One region of the Gelria sp. Kuro-4 genome, then DNA from elsewhere that is predicted to be linked to it. Evidence: riboswitches for the same ligand, from Rfam matches in the RefSeq annotation. Region 1 holds a riboswitch; each other region holds the start of a gene.
The links. Region 1 has a riboswitch for molybdenum cofactor ahead of K5554_RS13905 (hypothetical protein). Riboswitches for the same ligand answer to the same signal wherever they lie in the genome.
Positions count from the first base shown of each region.

Region 2: another riboswitch for molybdenum cofactor. It lies ahead of K5554_RS01580 (substrate-binding domain-containing protein); the one in region 1 lies ahead of K5554_RS13905 (hypothetical protein).
Region 3: another riboswitch for molybdenum cofactor. It lies ahead of K5554_RS01610 (hypothetical protein); the one in region 1 lies ahead of K5554_RS13905 (hypothetical protein).

Region 1 covers NZ_AP024619.1:2,778,074-2,783,164, reverse strand. Annotated here, with positions in the region: gene K5554_RS13915 (ECF transporter S component) at 1-887, opposite strand, end outside; gene K5554_RS13910 (metallophosphoesterase) at 874-2,142, opposite strand; gene K5554_RS13905 (hypothetical protein) at 2,180-3,208, opposite strand; molybdenum cofactor riboswitch at 3,268-3,384, opposite strand; gene K5554_RS13900 (ECF transporter S component) at 3,687-4,262, opposite strand; FMN riboswitch at 4,329-4,485, opposite strand; gene K5554_RS13895 (superoxide dismutase) at 4,644-5,091, opposite strand, start outside.
Region 2 covers NZ_AP024619.1:294,014-299,104, reverse strand. Annotated here, with positions in the region: gene moaA (GTP 3',8-cyclase MoaA) at 1-754, shown strand, start outside; gene moaC (cyclic pyranopterin monophosphate synthase MoaC) at 758-1,252, shown strand; gene K5554_RS14635 (molybdenum cofactor synthesis domain-containing protein) at 1,240-2,223, shown strand; molybdenum cofactor riboswitch at 2,345-2,462, shown strand; gene K5554_RS01580 (substrate-binding domain-containing protein) at 2,535-3,434, shown strand; gene K5554_RS01575 (ABC transporter permease) at 3,489-4,187, shown strand; gene K5554_RS01570 (energy-coupling factor ABC transporter ATP-binding protein) at 4,184-4,951, shown strand; gene K5554_RS14540 (glycine betaine ABC transporter substrate-binding protein) at 5,051-5,091, opposite strand, start outside.
Region 3 covers NZ_AP024619.1:301,076-306,166, forward strand. Annotated here, with positions in the region: gene K5554_RS01600 (molybdopterin biosynthesis protein) at 1-168, opposite strand, end outside; gene glp (gephyrin-like molybdotransferase Glp) at 209-1,441, opposite strand; gene K5554_RS01610 (hypothetical protein) at 1,455-1,664, opposite strand; molybdenum cofactor riboswitch at 1,708-1,823, opposite strand; gene K5554_RS01615 (DUF362 domain-containing protein) at 1,984-3,063, shown strand; gene K5554_RS01620 (sigma-54-dependent Fis family transcriptional regulator) at 3,188-5,091, shown strand, end outside.

The sequences.
Region 1 (5,091 bases):
CCGTCTCCGGCACTCACCGTTACCTTGGTGGCCGCGGCGTCCGGCCGGGCGGCTGTCAAGATCTTTTTGAGCGGCACACCGGTGTAGTCGCGCGGCGCCACGTAGGTGACGCTGCCCTTCAGCTCCGCTGTTACTGTGATGGCCGGGGCGGCAAAACTCTCCGCCCGGTACGTGTAAGGGTGCGCCACCTTACCCTCGACGGCCACGCCGGGCGCCGCCCAAAAGGGCTCGAAGACGCAGGCGTAGTAGAACACGGCGCCCCCGGCGAGAAGAGCGCCGAGAAGGAGGGTTATGGCGAACTGGACGGTGCGGGCGCGCGGGGCGACCGGCCCTGCTGCGGCGGGCCGCCCGTGTTCCAGCAACCCCAGCACCCCGCTGCCCAGATAGCCGGCGAAGATGACGCCGGAGGCGGCCGCCAGGGCGGTCATAAGGAGAATGTACCAGGCCGGGGCGCCGGAAAAGTAAAGCAGCTGCATGAGAATGACCTCGCTGACGGTCCCCGCCGCGCCGGCAACCAGGTAGGTGCCCAGCCCCGGCTCGCGCCGGAGGGAGATCACGGCATCCACCGCCGCCGCCTGCACGACGCACACCAGCACGATGACTGCGCCGTGGGTGCTGCCGGTGAGCATCTCCACCAGTCCCTTAAGGAGGCCGACCGCCGTGACGGCGCCGGGCTTGCGCACCAGCCCGGCCAGAACGATGAACCAGAACACGTGCAGCCCGCCCATGAACTGGCCGGCTCCGAACGGCACGCCGAAGAATTGGTTCACCAGGTTGCCGAGATAGCCCACGTAGGCGCTGAGCACCCCGCCCAGGGCACTCAGGACGGCCATGGTAATGAGCTCCCGCGTGGTCAGGTAATAGCCGCACGCTTTATTCTCCTGCATCTTTTACCACCTCGATCCGCTTGACCTGTCTCACCCAGCGCCCGCCGGCCGAGGGATAGACGTTCCAACCCTGGCCGGGCAGAGAGGTCTGGGCGCAGTCGGTGTTGCTGTAGAGCCCATCCGCCGGGGCCAGCACCAGGCGCGGTCCTTCTTCCCAGTCCGGCGCCAGCCGCCCGTCCTTCTCGTAGGCCAGGAGCATGCTTCCCTGCAACTTAAGCCATTCTTTAGCTGGGTAGAGATTGGCGTAACCGAACTCCTGGCTGTAGCCGTCTTCAGCCACCACCTTAAGCGTCTGGCCGGGCGAAAGGCCGTTCACCGCCTCCAGGAGGTGGGCAAGAGGTACTCCCGTATACTCTCCTTCGCCGCCCCGGTTGCCGAACTGGTTCTCAAAGGCCGCTTTCACCGTAACGGCGGGAAACGCCAGCAGTTCTTCCAGCGTGAAGGAGCGGGTCGCTGACGGCGTGGTAACCGTCACCGTAGGCTCTGTGGCTGCCGGTTCTACCGGTACGGCCTCCACCTTAACTCGACCGCCCGAAAGCTGCACGCGGGTCCAATGGTGAAAGCCGCCGGCCGCCCGCGGCGCGTAGAGGGGCGCGCCGGCACCGCCGGTGGTCACATAGGTTATGCCGTCCTTTTCCCGGCAGGCGAAGAGGTGAACATGGCCGCTGAAGACGGCGATGACCTGGTGCTGCCGGAAAAGTGCATGCAGCTGGGCGGCTTCTTCCGCGCTCTTTAAGGCGTGGTCTTCTCCTGGGCGTGGGTCCCACAGGGGGACGTGAAGAAAGATGAGCTTGGGACCAGGCCGCGCCAGTTCCGCCGCCAGCCAGTCCAGCTGCTCCTGGGAGAGTTCACCGTCGGCGTCATCCAGTCCCAGGAAGTGATATCCGTCCCGGGCAAAGGACCAGCACGGCGGGGAACCGGTCAACTCCGTAAAGAGACGGCGTCCCTGGCCGCGGACATCGTGGTTGCCCGGCACGGCGTAGAAGGGGACGCGCAGCTTCTCAGCCTGCTCCTTAAAGTAGAGGTATTGCTCGCGGGTGCCCGCCGGCGTCAGGTCGCCGCAGTGGACGACGAAGGCCGGACTTTCCGCATTGATCGCGTCGACGACGGCTTCCCAGACAGCGCTTCGGCCCTGGCTATCGCCCACCACGGCCAAGGTAAGGCTGCGGGGGGTGGTGCCGGCACAGCCGGTGGCAGCAAGCAGGCTGAGAAAGAGGAGGGACGCTACAAGCACCAGCGGCCTGCGCAACCGCATCGGCAGCCTCATCTTTGCCCGCCGCCTTTCTTAGGGTTCACTTAGGCAGGTTGGTGAGGCGGATTTCGGCCACCTGCTTGATTCGTTCCTTGTTGCTCTTGAGGCCGGCCCCCGTGAGCGCCAGCGGGCCTTCGTCCGGCGGGAGCAGCTCCCCGTCCTTCCAGTAGGCCAGGATGATGTTCTGGTTGCGTGCCACGTCCTGGGCGGAAAGCTCTGCCATAAAGCCATCCTTGGCCACCACCTGAACGGTGTAACCCTGCTTGGCCAGGTCATCGTTAAATACATAGTGACCGCCCGGGCTGTCGGCGCCGTCCACCATGGAGAGCACCACCCAGAGCGGTACGCCCTTGTACTCGTGTTCTTTGCCTTCTTTATCCGTGTGTTTGTACGTGACGGCGGGGTGCGGGGTGGCGGTGCAGGTGGCCAAGCTTTCAAACGTGGAGCGGTCGAGCTCCGCTTTCTCCACGCCGCTCAGGTTCAGCTTCCACTCCGTGGGCGCCTGGGTCAGGGCTATCTTGGCCACGTTCTTCACCCAGAAATGGCCGTCGGTCAAAGGGGCGTTCCCGCCCACGAAAACGATCCGCGGCAGGTCTTTTTCCTCTTTCCCGTCTGTTTTGTAGGCCAGGATCATCTCCACGCCGCCCAGCTTGGCCGGGGAGCCGTCCTGGTTGTAGGTGAGCAGGTTGCCTTCCACCTGGTCGGCGGTGAAGGTCATGGCGTAGCCGTCAGCTGCTACCACCTGCACGGCCTGCGTCGCCGGGTCCCACTTTAGCTGGGCGAGGAGGTCTTTCACCTTGACGCCGGTAAAGCCGTCGGGGCCGACGATGGTGCCGGTGGACTTTTTGTAGCCGCCCTTGGCGCTTACGGCCGGAAACCGGCTCAAGTCCACCTCGCTGCTCGCCCCGGCCGCATCCACAAGCGCCACTTTAACGCCGGCGGTGGGGGCGGGGGCAGCGGGCTCTTTTTCCGCTGGGGCCTTCCGCCCGCCGGCGCAGCCGGCACTGAGCAGGAGCAGGGCCAGACCCAAGATCAAGACATAAGTTCTTACGCTTTTCCACGTTGACATTTTTCTTACTCCTCCCTTGTTTATGAAATTAAGGCCCGTTCTGCGGAAAGCAGAACGGGCCTTAAGTCCGCTTTTCTCCTTTCCGCACCGGGAGGCAAGCAGGTTTCCCCGCTTACCCTATCGGTCCATCGCCTTAGCTACGCCTTAGGCGGCTGGACTCGGAGAAAAATGGTATAAACTTATATTCTTAATTCGCCAGCGAGCAGCCTTTTCCTTCTTCAACCCCGAATTTTTACACAGAGGGAGGTCTTCCCAGCCTTACGGTTCGCGAGCCAGGAGTTCCCACACCCAAGGTTCGGCCAGCCGCGCTGCCAGCTGGCCACCCCGGCGAGCCGGTACTTTTGCACCAGGGTAAGGCGGGCTGGGAACCCCGGGGCCGCGCCTGTGGGGGGATTACTAAGAAGGCGTTAGGTGGCAAAGGCCCGGGTGCAGGTGCTGCACCCGGGCCTCTCTGCGCGTGGGGGCTAGGAAAGGGATGTTAGGGCCGGGCCTTGGCCGGCTGGGAGACGAGGGCGGGGGCCCCCAGGAGGGCGCTGACGCGCTTGTAAAGGAGGAATGTGGCGGTGGAGGTGAGGGTGCCCTTTATCAGGTTGAAGGGGACGATGGCACTCACCGCCAGGGGAAGGATCTGCTGAGCGGGCACGTTCCAGAGCGGGAGAAAGATATAGATGTCCGCGATGGTAACGGTGGCGGTCATGGCCAGGGTGCCGACGAAAAGGGAGAGGACGGCGCCTTGAAGAGTGTGCACGCGCCGGTACACCAGGGCGGCGGCGAGCACAAGGCTCGCCCCGGTGACGAAGTTGGCGCTCACACCGATGATCCCGGCCTCAGAGCGGCCGGAGAGGAGGAAGACGATGCACTTGATCGCCTCGGCCAGCACACCGGCCGCCGGGCCGAAAGCGAAGCCGGCGATGAGGGCGGGGACGTCGCCGAAATCGAACTTGAGGAAAGTCGGCATGAAAGGAAGCGGGAACTCCAGGTACATGAGGAGGAAACCGAGGGTGCCGAGGAGGGCCACCTTGACCAGATACCGGGTGCCGCGCAGATGGGACATCTAAACCATGACCTCCTTAAAAATTAATCCCCGGAAGAAAAGCCTTCCGGGGAAATGGGCGAACAGCACTACCTTCTTCCATCCGGACTATACCGTCGGCTCTGGTTTCGACCAGATCAACCACCTCGGTGGCTCGCGGGCTAATCCTCACAGGCTGCGCTGGAGGCTTCACCGCCGGTCAGGAATTGGGGGCCCGGCCCCTCACCTTGCCCTGAAGGCCTTCTTCCTTATAGTTTTTATCATACCGAACTATAGCACAGGGCGGGCAAGAAAACAAGGGGGATGGGACGGGACCAGGCCCGTTCTACCTTCCTGAGCGCCGCTGGCTGTTTTTCTGCCCGGCCCAGCGCTTTCTACGGAGCGCTGAAGGGCTGTCCCGGCTTAGGCGAAGAAATCGGTGTTCAGTGTAGGTACCGGGGCGCTGCGCGCCAGATAAGGGCGGAGCCTCCGGTTGACCTCTTCCCAATCGATGTTGGCAAAGAAGGCATCCAGGTAGCCGGAACGGTTGGTGCCATAATCAATGAAGTAGGCGTGTTCGTAAACGTCTAGGACGAGAAGGGGCGCCGTGCGCTGGATGCCGCCCACATTGTGGGCATCGAGCAGAAAGTTGTGCAGGGTGCGGTCGTCAAGGTCGAGGGCCAGGATGCCCCAGCCGCGGGCGGAGAGGCCGAGAGCGCGGAAGTCGCGGGCCCAGGCCTCGGTCGATCCGAAATCGCGCTGCAGGAAAAAGCTTACCTCGCCGCTGGGGGGACCATCGGTCCCGCCCAGGTTGCCGAAATAGAGCTCGTGCAGTTTAACTCCGTTGAGCGCGTAAGTCTCTTCCAACTTC
Region 2 (5,091 bases), 400 kb from region 1:
GGGGCTTACCAAGCTGGTGGCCCAGCTCGCCGCCATCCCTGGCCTTGAGGACCTTTCCTTAACGACCAACGGCACGTTGCTGGCCCCGCTGGCGGCGCCGCTCAAGCAGGCCGGGCTGAAACGGGTAAATGTCAGCTTAGACACGCTGCGGCCGGAGCGCTTTCGGGCCATCACCCGCCGGGGCACCCTGGCCGATGCCTGGGCGGGGATCGAGGCTGCCCTGGCGGTGGGCCTTGACCCGGTGAAGATCAACACGGTGGCCTTGGCCGGGGTGAATGACGATGAGATCGGTGAGCTCGCGGCCCTTACGCGCCGGCTTCCCCTGCACGTGCGCTTTATTGAGGTGATGCCGCTGGGGGCGGACCTCGACTGGGCGGCGGCCCATGCCCTGCCCATGGCGGCCGTCCGGTCGGCCGTGGAAAAGGCAGGGCTCTTGGAGCCGGCCGACGTGGCCGGGGCGGGCCCGGCGGCAGCCTGGCGCTTCCCGGGGGCACCGGGGACGGTGGGTTTCATCGCCGCCCTTTCGGAAGCCTTTTGCGCGCGCTGCAACCGCCTGCGCCTTACGGCCGATGGCCGGCTCAAGCCCTGCCTGGCGTCCGACGTGGAGGTGGACGTGCGGGGGCTGCTGCGGGGCGGTGCCGGCACCGGGGAACTGAAGGGTGCTTTCCGGCGGGCGCTGGAGCTGAAGCCGACCCACCACGACCTGGCGAGCTATACCGAGCACACCCGCGTGATGTGCCAGATAGGGGGCTAGAGCATGGAACTTACGCATCTTACGCCGGCCGGCGAAGCCCACATGGTGAACGTGGGGCAAAAGCCGGTCACCCAGCGCCGTGCGGTGGCGCGGGGGGCGGTTAAGATGGCCCCGGCCACGCTGGCGCTGATCGCTGCAGGCGGCGTCCCCAAGGGCGATGTGCTGGCGGCGGCGCGCCTGGCCGGCATTATGGCGGCGAAAGAAACGCCGCACCTTATCCCCTTGTGCCACCCGCTCAACCTGGGCGGGGTAGAGGTGCGGCTCAGACTGGATAAAGGGGCGAGCTGCGTGGAGATTGAGGCAGAGGTGACGCTGGCCGGCCGGACCGGTGCCGAGATGGAAGCGCTTACAGCGGTGAGCGTGGCTGCCCTGACCGTTTACGACATGTGCAAGGCCGTGGACAAAGGTATGAGCATCGAGCACATCCGCCTGGTGGCCAAGTCCGGCGGCAAGAGCGGTATTTACCGGCGGGAGGGTGAGGAACCATGGGAAGGGTAGCCGGCCGCGTAAAGGCGGTCTGTACCAGCACCGCCAAGGGAACCCGCAAAGAGGACCGGGGAGAAGGGGTCTTTAGACCCGGTTACGGTGTCGAGGGCGACGCCCATGCCGGTCCGTGGCACCGGCAGGTGAGCCTCTTGGCTCAAGAGAGTGTCGATAAGATGATCGCCAAGGGGATTAAGCTGGTTCCCGGCGACTTTGGGGAGAACCTTACCACCGAAGGAATTGACGTTGCCCACCTGCCCGTCGGCACCCGCCTGAAGGTAGGCGCGGACGTGCTGCTGGAGGTCACCCAGATCGGGAAAAAGTGCCACCACGGCTGCGCCATCTACCAGCAGGTGGGCGACTGCATCATGCCCCGCGAAGGGATCTTCGCCCGCGTGCTCTTAGGGGGCCGGGTTAGAAACGGTGATCCCATCCTGATCGAAGAAGGTTACCGCCTGGCCATCGTCACCGCCAGCGACAAGGGGGCGCGCGGGGAACGCGAAGATACCGGCGCCCAGGTGATTCGCCGGCTGGTGGCAGAGCTGGGCGAGGTGGTGGAGTACAAGGTTCTGCCCGACGAGCGCGAAGAGCTCGCGGCCGAGCTTAAGCGCTTGGCCGACGAGCGGGCCATCGACCTTATCCTTACCACCGGCGGCACGGGGCTCGGACCTCGCGACGTTACCCCGGAGGCCACCCTGGACGTGGTCGACCAGCTGGTGCCTGGCCTCCCCGAGGCCATGCGCGCGGCGGGCTTCGCCAAAACGCCGCACGCCCTCCTTTCCCGCGCCGTAGCCGGCATCCGCGGGCGTACGCTGATCGTGAACCTCCCCGGCAGCCCCCGCGGTGTGGAGGAAAACCTCAGCGTCATCCTGCCGGCCCTGCCGCACGGCCTGGCCGTCCTCACCGGCCGCGCCGCCGAGTGCGGGCGGCCTGCGGCCGACCGGCAGTTCAAAGCCGTCCATTCGTTCCAAGGCGAAGCCGAGTAGAGTCTGCACGTTGACCGTAGGAACGCTCATCCGCCTTAGAGGGGTTGTCCGCCGACCGGCGTAATTCGTGTATTGTCCGGTAGGCGGGAAGCCGCTCTTTCCGGCTCCCAAGCAGTTCCCGGCGGTCAGCATCTTCGACCCCGTGCGCCTAAGGCGGGAGCTACGGCGGCGGGGCGTTAGGGTTAGGCCGGAAACAGCCTGGCCTCCCGCATTTGGAAAGAAGGTGCAGGGCCGGCCGCCCCCCGGGCCGGTACCGGGCGGCAAAAGGAGGTGCACGGAGGGGGTAAACTGCCGCAAAGGAGAGACCGCAGGTGAAAAAGTATCTTGTCGTGGCCCTCTGTGTTCTGCTTGCCCTGGCCCTCTTCGGCTGCGCGCCGAAGGCCCGGCCGGAGCAGCAGGCCGATCAGGAAGCCGGTAAGGAGCCGGCGCAGCCGGCCGGTGCCCCGGCGGGCAGTAAAGAGGTCATCCTCGCCACCACCACCAGCACCCAGGACAGCGGCCTCTTGGATGTCCTCATCCCCATTTTTGAGCAGAAGACGGGCTACCGGGTAAAGACGGTGGCGGTCGGCACCGGCCAGGCCCTGGCCATGGGCGAGCGGGGCGAGGCGGACGTGCTCCTGGTGCACGCCCCGGCAGCGGAGAAGAAGGTAGTGGAAAGCGGGGCGGCCATTGACCGCCGGCTGGTCATGCACAACGACTTCATCATCGTCGGGCCGGAAAAGGACCCCGCCAAGATCAAGGGTTCGGCCACCACGGCGGATGCCTTCAAGAAGATCGCCCAGGCCAAGGCCCTCTTCGTCTCGCGCGGCGACGACTCCGGGACCAACAAGAAGGAGCTCGAGCTCTGGAAAGCAGCCCAAATCGAACCCAAGGGTTCCTGGTACCAGGAGTCCGGTACCGGCATGGGCCAGACGCTGAACATCGCCTCGGAAAAGGGCGGCTACACCCTGACCGACCGTGCCACCTACCTGGCGCTCAAGAAGAACCTGGCCCTCACCATCCTGCTCGAGGGAGACAAGTCGCTCCTTAACGTGTACCACGTGATGCAGGTCAACCCCGATAAGTTCCCCAAGGTGAACGCCGCCGGCGGCAAGGCCTTTGCCGACTTTATGGTGGACGCTGAAACGCAAAAGGTGATTGGCGACTTCGGCAAAGACAAGTTCGGCCAGTCCCTCTTCTTCCCGGATGCCGGGAAGCCGGACACCTATTAGGGTGAACACCGGGGGGCCGCGCCAGTGCCGGTCTCCCGAGCCTAAGGTGATAAAATGGATTTAGTGGTGCAAGGTCTGGCCAAGGCCTTCCGCCTGCTCGTAAGCGGCGACCCGGAGGTGCTGCAGATTACCTTCCTCACCCTGCGGGTGTCGGGCCTGGCCACCCTGATCAGCCTGGGTTTGGGCGTGCCTTTGGGGCTGTACCTGGCGGTGGCGCGCTTTCGGGGCCGGGAGCTTCTGGTAGGCGCTGTGAATACCGGGATGGGCCTGCCGCCCACGGTGGTGGGGCTCTGGGTGAGCATCCTCCTCTGGCGCAACGGGCCGTTGGGCATGCTTAACCTCATGTACACCCCCACGGCCATCGTTATCGCCCAGGCGGTGATCGCGGCGCCGGTGGTGACCGGCCTCACCATGGCTGCGGTGCAACAGCTCAACCCGAAACTGCGCCTTCAGGTTTTGGCCCTGGGCGCCTCACCGCTTCAGTTCTGGTGGCTCATCATCCGCGAGGTGCGCTTCGGGATCCTGGCGGCGGTGATGGCCGGCCTGGGAAGCGTCATCTCCGAGGTGGGGGCGTCCATGGCGGTGGGCGGCAACGTGCGCTGGTACACGCGCGTCCTCACCACGGCCATCGTGCTCGAGGTGAGCAAAGGGAACTTCGACATGGCCTTGGCTTTGGGGTTTGTTCTCATGCTTCTCGCCTACAGCATCACGTATGTCCTCACCATCGTGCAGCAGAGGAGGCGGCGCTTGTGACGGCGGTGCTGGAAGCGCGCGACATGGTGATAAGAAAAGGCGGGCGGCGCATCTTAAGCGTCGCCCACCTTACGGTGGAGCCGGGCGAAGTGCTCGCCGTCATCGGCCCCAACGGCGCGGGCAAGAGCACACTGCTTACCGCCCTGGCCTGCCTGGACCTGCCGAAAAGCGGGGCCGTGTTCTTCCACGGCCAGCGCGTCACGCGCGCCAACGCCCTTGCCGTGCGCCGCCGGCTCGCGGTGGTGTTTCAGGAACCGCTGCTCCTCGATACCACGGTGCTCGAGAACGCGGCGGTGGGGCTTAAGCTGCGCGGCCGGCGCCGGGAGGCGGAGGCCAAGGCCCGGGTCTGGCTGGAGCGCTTCGGCGTGCTCCACCTGGCCGACCAGCCGGCCCTCACCCTTTCGGGCGGCGAAGCCCAGCGGGTGAGCCTGGCCAGGGCCTTCGCTCTGGAACCGGAGGTACTGCTGCTCGATGAGCCCTTTGCTTCGGTGGACGTCATTGCGCGCGCCGGACTCATCCAGGAGTTCAAGAACGTACTCGGCAGCACGGGCACCACAGCAGTCCTTGTGACCCACGACTTCCGCGAGGTGAGCGCGCTGGCCACCCGCGTGGCGGTGCTGGCCGGTGGCGCAGTGCAGGCCGAGGGTACGCCTGCGGCCATCGCCGCCCACCCGCGCTGGGGCGCCCTCGCCCACCCGGGGTCAGGTATCAACTTAGCAGCGTTTTTATCAATTCTGCAAAAACCACAACCTGAAGCGCAATAAGTAGTTGCGGCAGCCGGACCCTTGCAGCCCAGCTCTTTTTCCAGGATGTTCTTGACGATGCGGCTGGGCGGGGTGGTTAAGATGCATTCTTATTCCCGGTTACTTCCACCAGCTGTCGACGACGTCTTTGTTCTCGGCCA
Region 3 (5,091 bases), 400 kb from region 1:
GTAGTGGGGCGAGGAGAGGCGGGCGAAGACGGGGGCGGCCGTGACGCGCCCGGCACACTCCGGCACGGGCAGGGTCTCGGGCGGCATCACCCGGCCGGCGAAGGGCGTAAGGAAGGCCTGCCGCGCTTCTTCGTACGGGATGTCCTCAAGGTACACCTGTCGCTCCATGCTATCGCTCCTAACTTTTCCTGCGTAGCCGAACAAGGGCTCAGAGCAGGTACACTTCAACTTCCTCCCCGGCCCGCAGGCCTTCGCGGGCAGGCGGGATCACGATGGTGCCATCGGCCCGCACCAGGGTGGTGATGAGGCCCGACTTGCCCAGAACGGGCTCGGCCGTGAGGCCTTCCGCCGTCTCCACCAGGCGCACGCGCACGTGGTCCTCGCGCCCGGCGGCGGAGGCCAGGTTGCGCGCCAGGCGGGCCCGCACGCCGGCCTGTGGCCGTGTCTTCAGCCTGAGGAGCCGCGCGATGGCCGGCCGCACGAAGAGATCAAACGTCACCAGAGCGGAGACCGGGTGGCCGGGGAGGCCGAAAACGGGTTTCCCCTGGCAGAGGGCGATGAGCACCGGTTTCCCTGGGCGCAGCGCCACACCGTGCACCAGCACCCCCGGCGGCCCCAGCTCGGCCAGCACCCGGGCCGCCACATCGCGCACCCCCACCGAGCTCCCGCCCGAGAGCACCACCAGGTCGGCCCCTTCCAGCCCGCGCCGCACGCCGGCCAGCACCGCCTGGTACTCGTCCCGCGCCAGCCCCAGGTAAACCGGCTCGCCCCCGGCAGCTGCCACCGCAGCGCCCAGAGAGTAACTGTTGCTGTCGCGGATCTGACCGGGCGCCGGCGTAACCTCGGGAGGTACAATCTCGTCGCCGGTGGAAAGCACCGCTACGCGCGGCCGCCGCCCCACCGGCACCGTCGTAATGCCAAGGGCCGCCAGCGCCCCGACATCGGCCGGGCGCAGGCGAGCACCCGCCGGCAGGAGCTCTTCCCCGGCCGCCGCGTCTTCCCCGGCCCGGATCACGTTCTCGCCCGGCGCCACCGGGCGCAGAACGGCAAACGAGGTCGCATCCAGCTCCTCCGTGTACTCCACCATCACCACCGCGTCCGCCCCGGGCGGGAGCATCCCCCCCGTGGCGATACGGCTTGCCTGCCCCGGTGCCAGTGCCTTTTGCGGCACGGCCCCCATGCGGATGTCCTCGAGCAGGTCGAGGAGCGCCGGCAGGCCCTCGCTGGCTCCAAACGTATCCGCCGCCCGCACGGCATACCCGTCCACCGTGGAGCGGGTGTAGGGCGGCACGTCCTCCGCGGCGCGGACGGGCTCGGCCAGCACCCGGCCCACCGCCGCCGTCAGCGGCACCCGCTTCACCTCGAGCGGCTGCGGCTGCCAGCGGGAAAAAAGCTCCTCCCGCGCCGCCGCCACCGGCCGCACGTGAAAAAAGTCGTCCAACCCGGCGCCCCCCTCAGAAGCAGCCCAAGCGGCAGGCGGTGATCTTAAGTCCCAGTTCGTCGGCCGCGGCGCCCACCCGCCGCGGCTCGACCCCCAGCCGCTCGGCGAGAGCGGTGGCCTGGGCGCAGCTCACCTTACCGTCCTTGGCCAGCTTAAGCAGTTCTTCTTTCAGCACCGCCGTACTCTTCTCTTGCGGTTTGAGTTTGCCCAATTCTTCCGCCATTTTGCACACCCCCATCGCGAATAATCAGAAAGGGAGCCCTCATGGTGGCTCCCCGTGCGCTCCTTTCCATGAGGGAGGCGGGCCGGTTTCCCAACCCACCCTAACGGTCCCGGGCCTTAGCTTCACCGTAGGCCTTGGGACTCGGAGCTTATCGAATTTACATCTTAGGTCTATAATTCTTCGCCGGTGGAGCAAATCCTTCTTCCTTTTCCTCTGTTTCTGTCGCGGGTCGGCGCGAGTAATGTATACTTGCCTCAAGGCGGACGCATCAAGGTCCAAGACATCGTAACGGAAAAAGTAGTGATTGGGGGTAACAAGCGTGAACACTTTGGTGGTCAGCTACGGAACAAATCCGCGGGAAATGGTGCTGCAAGCCCTGGCAGCCCTCGATGTGGCAAAGGCTCTGCGCCCTGCTATGCGCATCGGTATCAAGCCCAACCTGGTGGTGGAAAAACCGGCGTCTTCAGGGGCGACAACTTCGCCGGAGGTGGTAGCCGGGATTATCGAATACCTGCACGCGGCCGGGTGCAAGGACATAACTATCTTAGAAAGCAGCGCGGTCGGTCATAGGACGGAGCGCGCCTTCGCCGTCTGCGGCTATACCCGGTTGGCCAGCCGCTACGGTGTAAAACTTGTGGACCTTAAGCACGACGCGACCCAAAAAGTAACCGCTCACGGCCAAGAAATGCGCGTCTGCCGGACGGCGCTCAGCCTTGACTATTTCATCAATGTCCCTGTACTCAAAGCCCACTGCCAGACTAGACTCACCTGCGCTTTGAAAAACCTCAAGGGTTGCCTGCCCGATAGCGAGAAACGGCGCTTCCATGCCCTCGGCCTGCACCGGCCCATTGCCGCGCTAAACCAAGTGGTGAAATCCGATTTGGTAGTAGTAGACGGATTGTGCGGTGACCTCACCTTTGAGGAGGGCGGCAATCCTGTCGCCATGGACCAAGTGCTGGTAGGGCGGGATCCTGTCCTGGTGGATGCGTACGCCGCGACGGCTTTAGGCTACGAACCGCTCACCATTCCCTACATTCGGTTGGCTGCCGAACTAGGACTTGGTTCAGCACAGTGCGAGCAAGCCGACATTCTGGTGCTTAACCCGGAAGTACGCCCGCCGGCCGCCCCCACCGTTTCTCCTCTGGCACGCGAACTCAGCCGCTGGGTTGAGGAGCGTTCGGCCTGCTCCATCTGTTACGGAAACCTTTTGCGTGCCCTGGCCTGTCTTAGGGAAGACGGCGTCCTGGCCCGACTGACCCACAAGATTAAGATCGGCCAGGGTTTCCGGGGTCAAGGCGGCCCCGGCCCGGGCGTAGGCTCCTGTACGGCCGGGCTGAGCTTGAACCTGCCCGGTTGTCCTCCGGCGACGAAAGACATTGTCAAGTTTCTGAATGCCTGACTGCTTGTGTCCCAGCCCGGAAGTGTTTGAAATGTTTACAGAGTCCTCGCGCGGTAGCAGGTAAATTACAACTTATGTAGAATTAACGGTAATAGCACGATTTTGTGCAGTGGGGGGGAAGGAGATGCTTGCTGAAAGCAGCGGATCATACGCTGCGGGTCTTGAGCCCCTGATCGAGCCTGAAGGCGGGCTTCTGCCCGCCGCGGAGGTGTTAATCCGCCAGTCGCAGGAGCGCTGCCGCCAGTACGGCTTGCTGCCTGACGCCACGTTTCTTTCGCCTATTCCCACCGCTGAAGAAATCGTTAGACGCCGCCGCACGCGCAAGGAGCTCATAGATGTTGCCGAGCCTTTCATGCGGACGGTTTTAGGCGTTTCAGCCACCGCCAGGTTTTTGATCACCCTGGTCGACGCGGATGGCTATGTGCTCAGCATCGCCGGCGACAGCCGCCTGCAGGCGGCTTTTCGTAAACACAACTTCTTCGTCGGGGCACGCTGGCGTGAAAACGAAGTGGGAACCTCAGCCATAGTCATTGCGCTCTTGGCCCGAGCACCCGTGCAGGTCGTCGGCGAACAACACTACTGTACGCGCTTTCACCCTTTCACCTGCGCCGCTACTCCCCTTATTACGAAGGAAGGCGAACTTCTCGGCTGCCTGTGCATGTCAGGGCATAAGGCCAATGTTTATCCCAACACCTTGGGCATGACCATCGCCATCGGTGAAGCAATTACGAAGCAAGTGGAACTGCGCCGGGCCCTGGCCGACGTCCAGTTCTCCAACCGCTGCCAAGCCGCCATCATCGACTCTATTTTCAGCGGTTTTATGCTCATCGACCGCAACGGCAACATCGCCCAAATGAATGAAGTGGGTGGGAAGATTTTTGGTGTAGATGCGACTAAATCCATCGGTAAGCACATAACAGAGATCGTCAACTCGCGGCCGGTGGTCCTCGACGTGTTTGAAACCGGCATGGGTTGGACCGACCGTGAGTTCTTTATTGACAGCAAGCGCGGGCTCATCCGGCTGATCAAAACGGCCATCCCCATTAAGAACGCCAGCGGTGAGGTTGTTTACGTCATTGAGACCTTTCGCGAAATGGACCGCGTGCACGAATTCGCCACCAAAGTAATGGGGGCCCGCGCCCGCTTCACCTTCGACGACATCATCGGCAACAGCTGTGCCATCCGGCAGGCTGTGGACTTAGCCGCGTTGGCCGCCGAAGGTGACTCCACCGTCCTTCTGCAGGGTGAAACCGGAACGGGTAAGGAGATTTTTGCCCAGGCCATTCATAACGCCAGCAGCCGCAGCCGTGGACCTTATCTTGCCTTAAACTGCGCAGCCATTCCGCGGGACCTTATGGAAAGCGAGCTTTTCGGTTACGTTGAAGGGGCTTTTTCCGGTGCGAGCAAAAGCGGGCGCGCCGGCAAGTTCGAGCTCGCCGCGGGCGGTACCCTTCTCCTCGACGAAATCGGCGATCTCCCGCTCGACATGCAGGCCAAACTCCTCCGGGTGCTCCAAGACAAGGCGGTCATGCGCATCGGCGGCAACAAGGTCATTCCCGTCGACGTGCGCATCATCGCGGCCACCAACAAAGACCTGGAAGAAGAGGTGCAGAGGGGCAATTTCCGCCGGGACCTTTTCTATCGCCTCAATGTGGTGAGCATAAAGTTGCCCCCGCTGCGCGACCGCAAAGAAGACATTCCTCTTCTGGCTCACCATTTTCTCAAGAAGACTGCGGCGCGCCTTAACAAATCAACCACCGCCTTCACACGCGAGGCCCTCCTCGCCCTCACCAGGTATGAGTGGCCCGGCAATATCCGCGAGCTGGAGAACGCCATTGAACGCGCCCTCAACGCGGCCCGCTCCACAGAAATTGAGCCTGACAATCTTCCCGCGAATATCGTGGCGGCCGCCAGTGCAAAAGGTCCCGGCCCAAATTCTACCCCTCGCCTAACCCAGGCTGCCGAACCCTCTTCCGGCATGACCCTGCAGGAGCTCGAACACGCAGCCTTAGCACGCGCTTTAGCCGC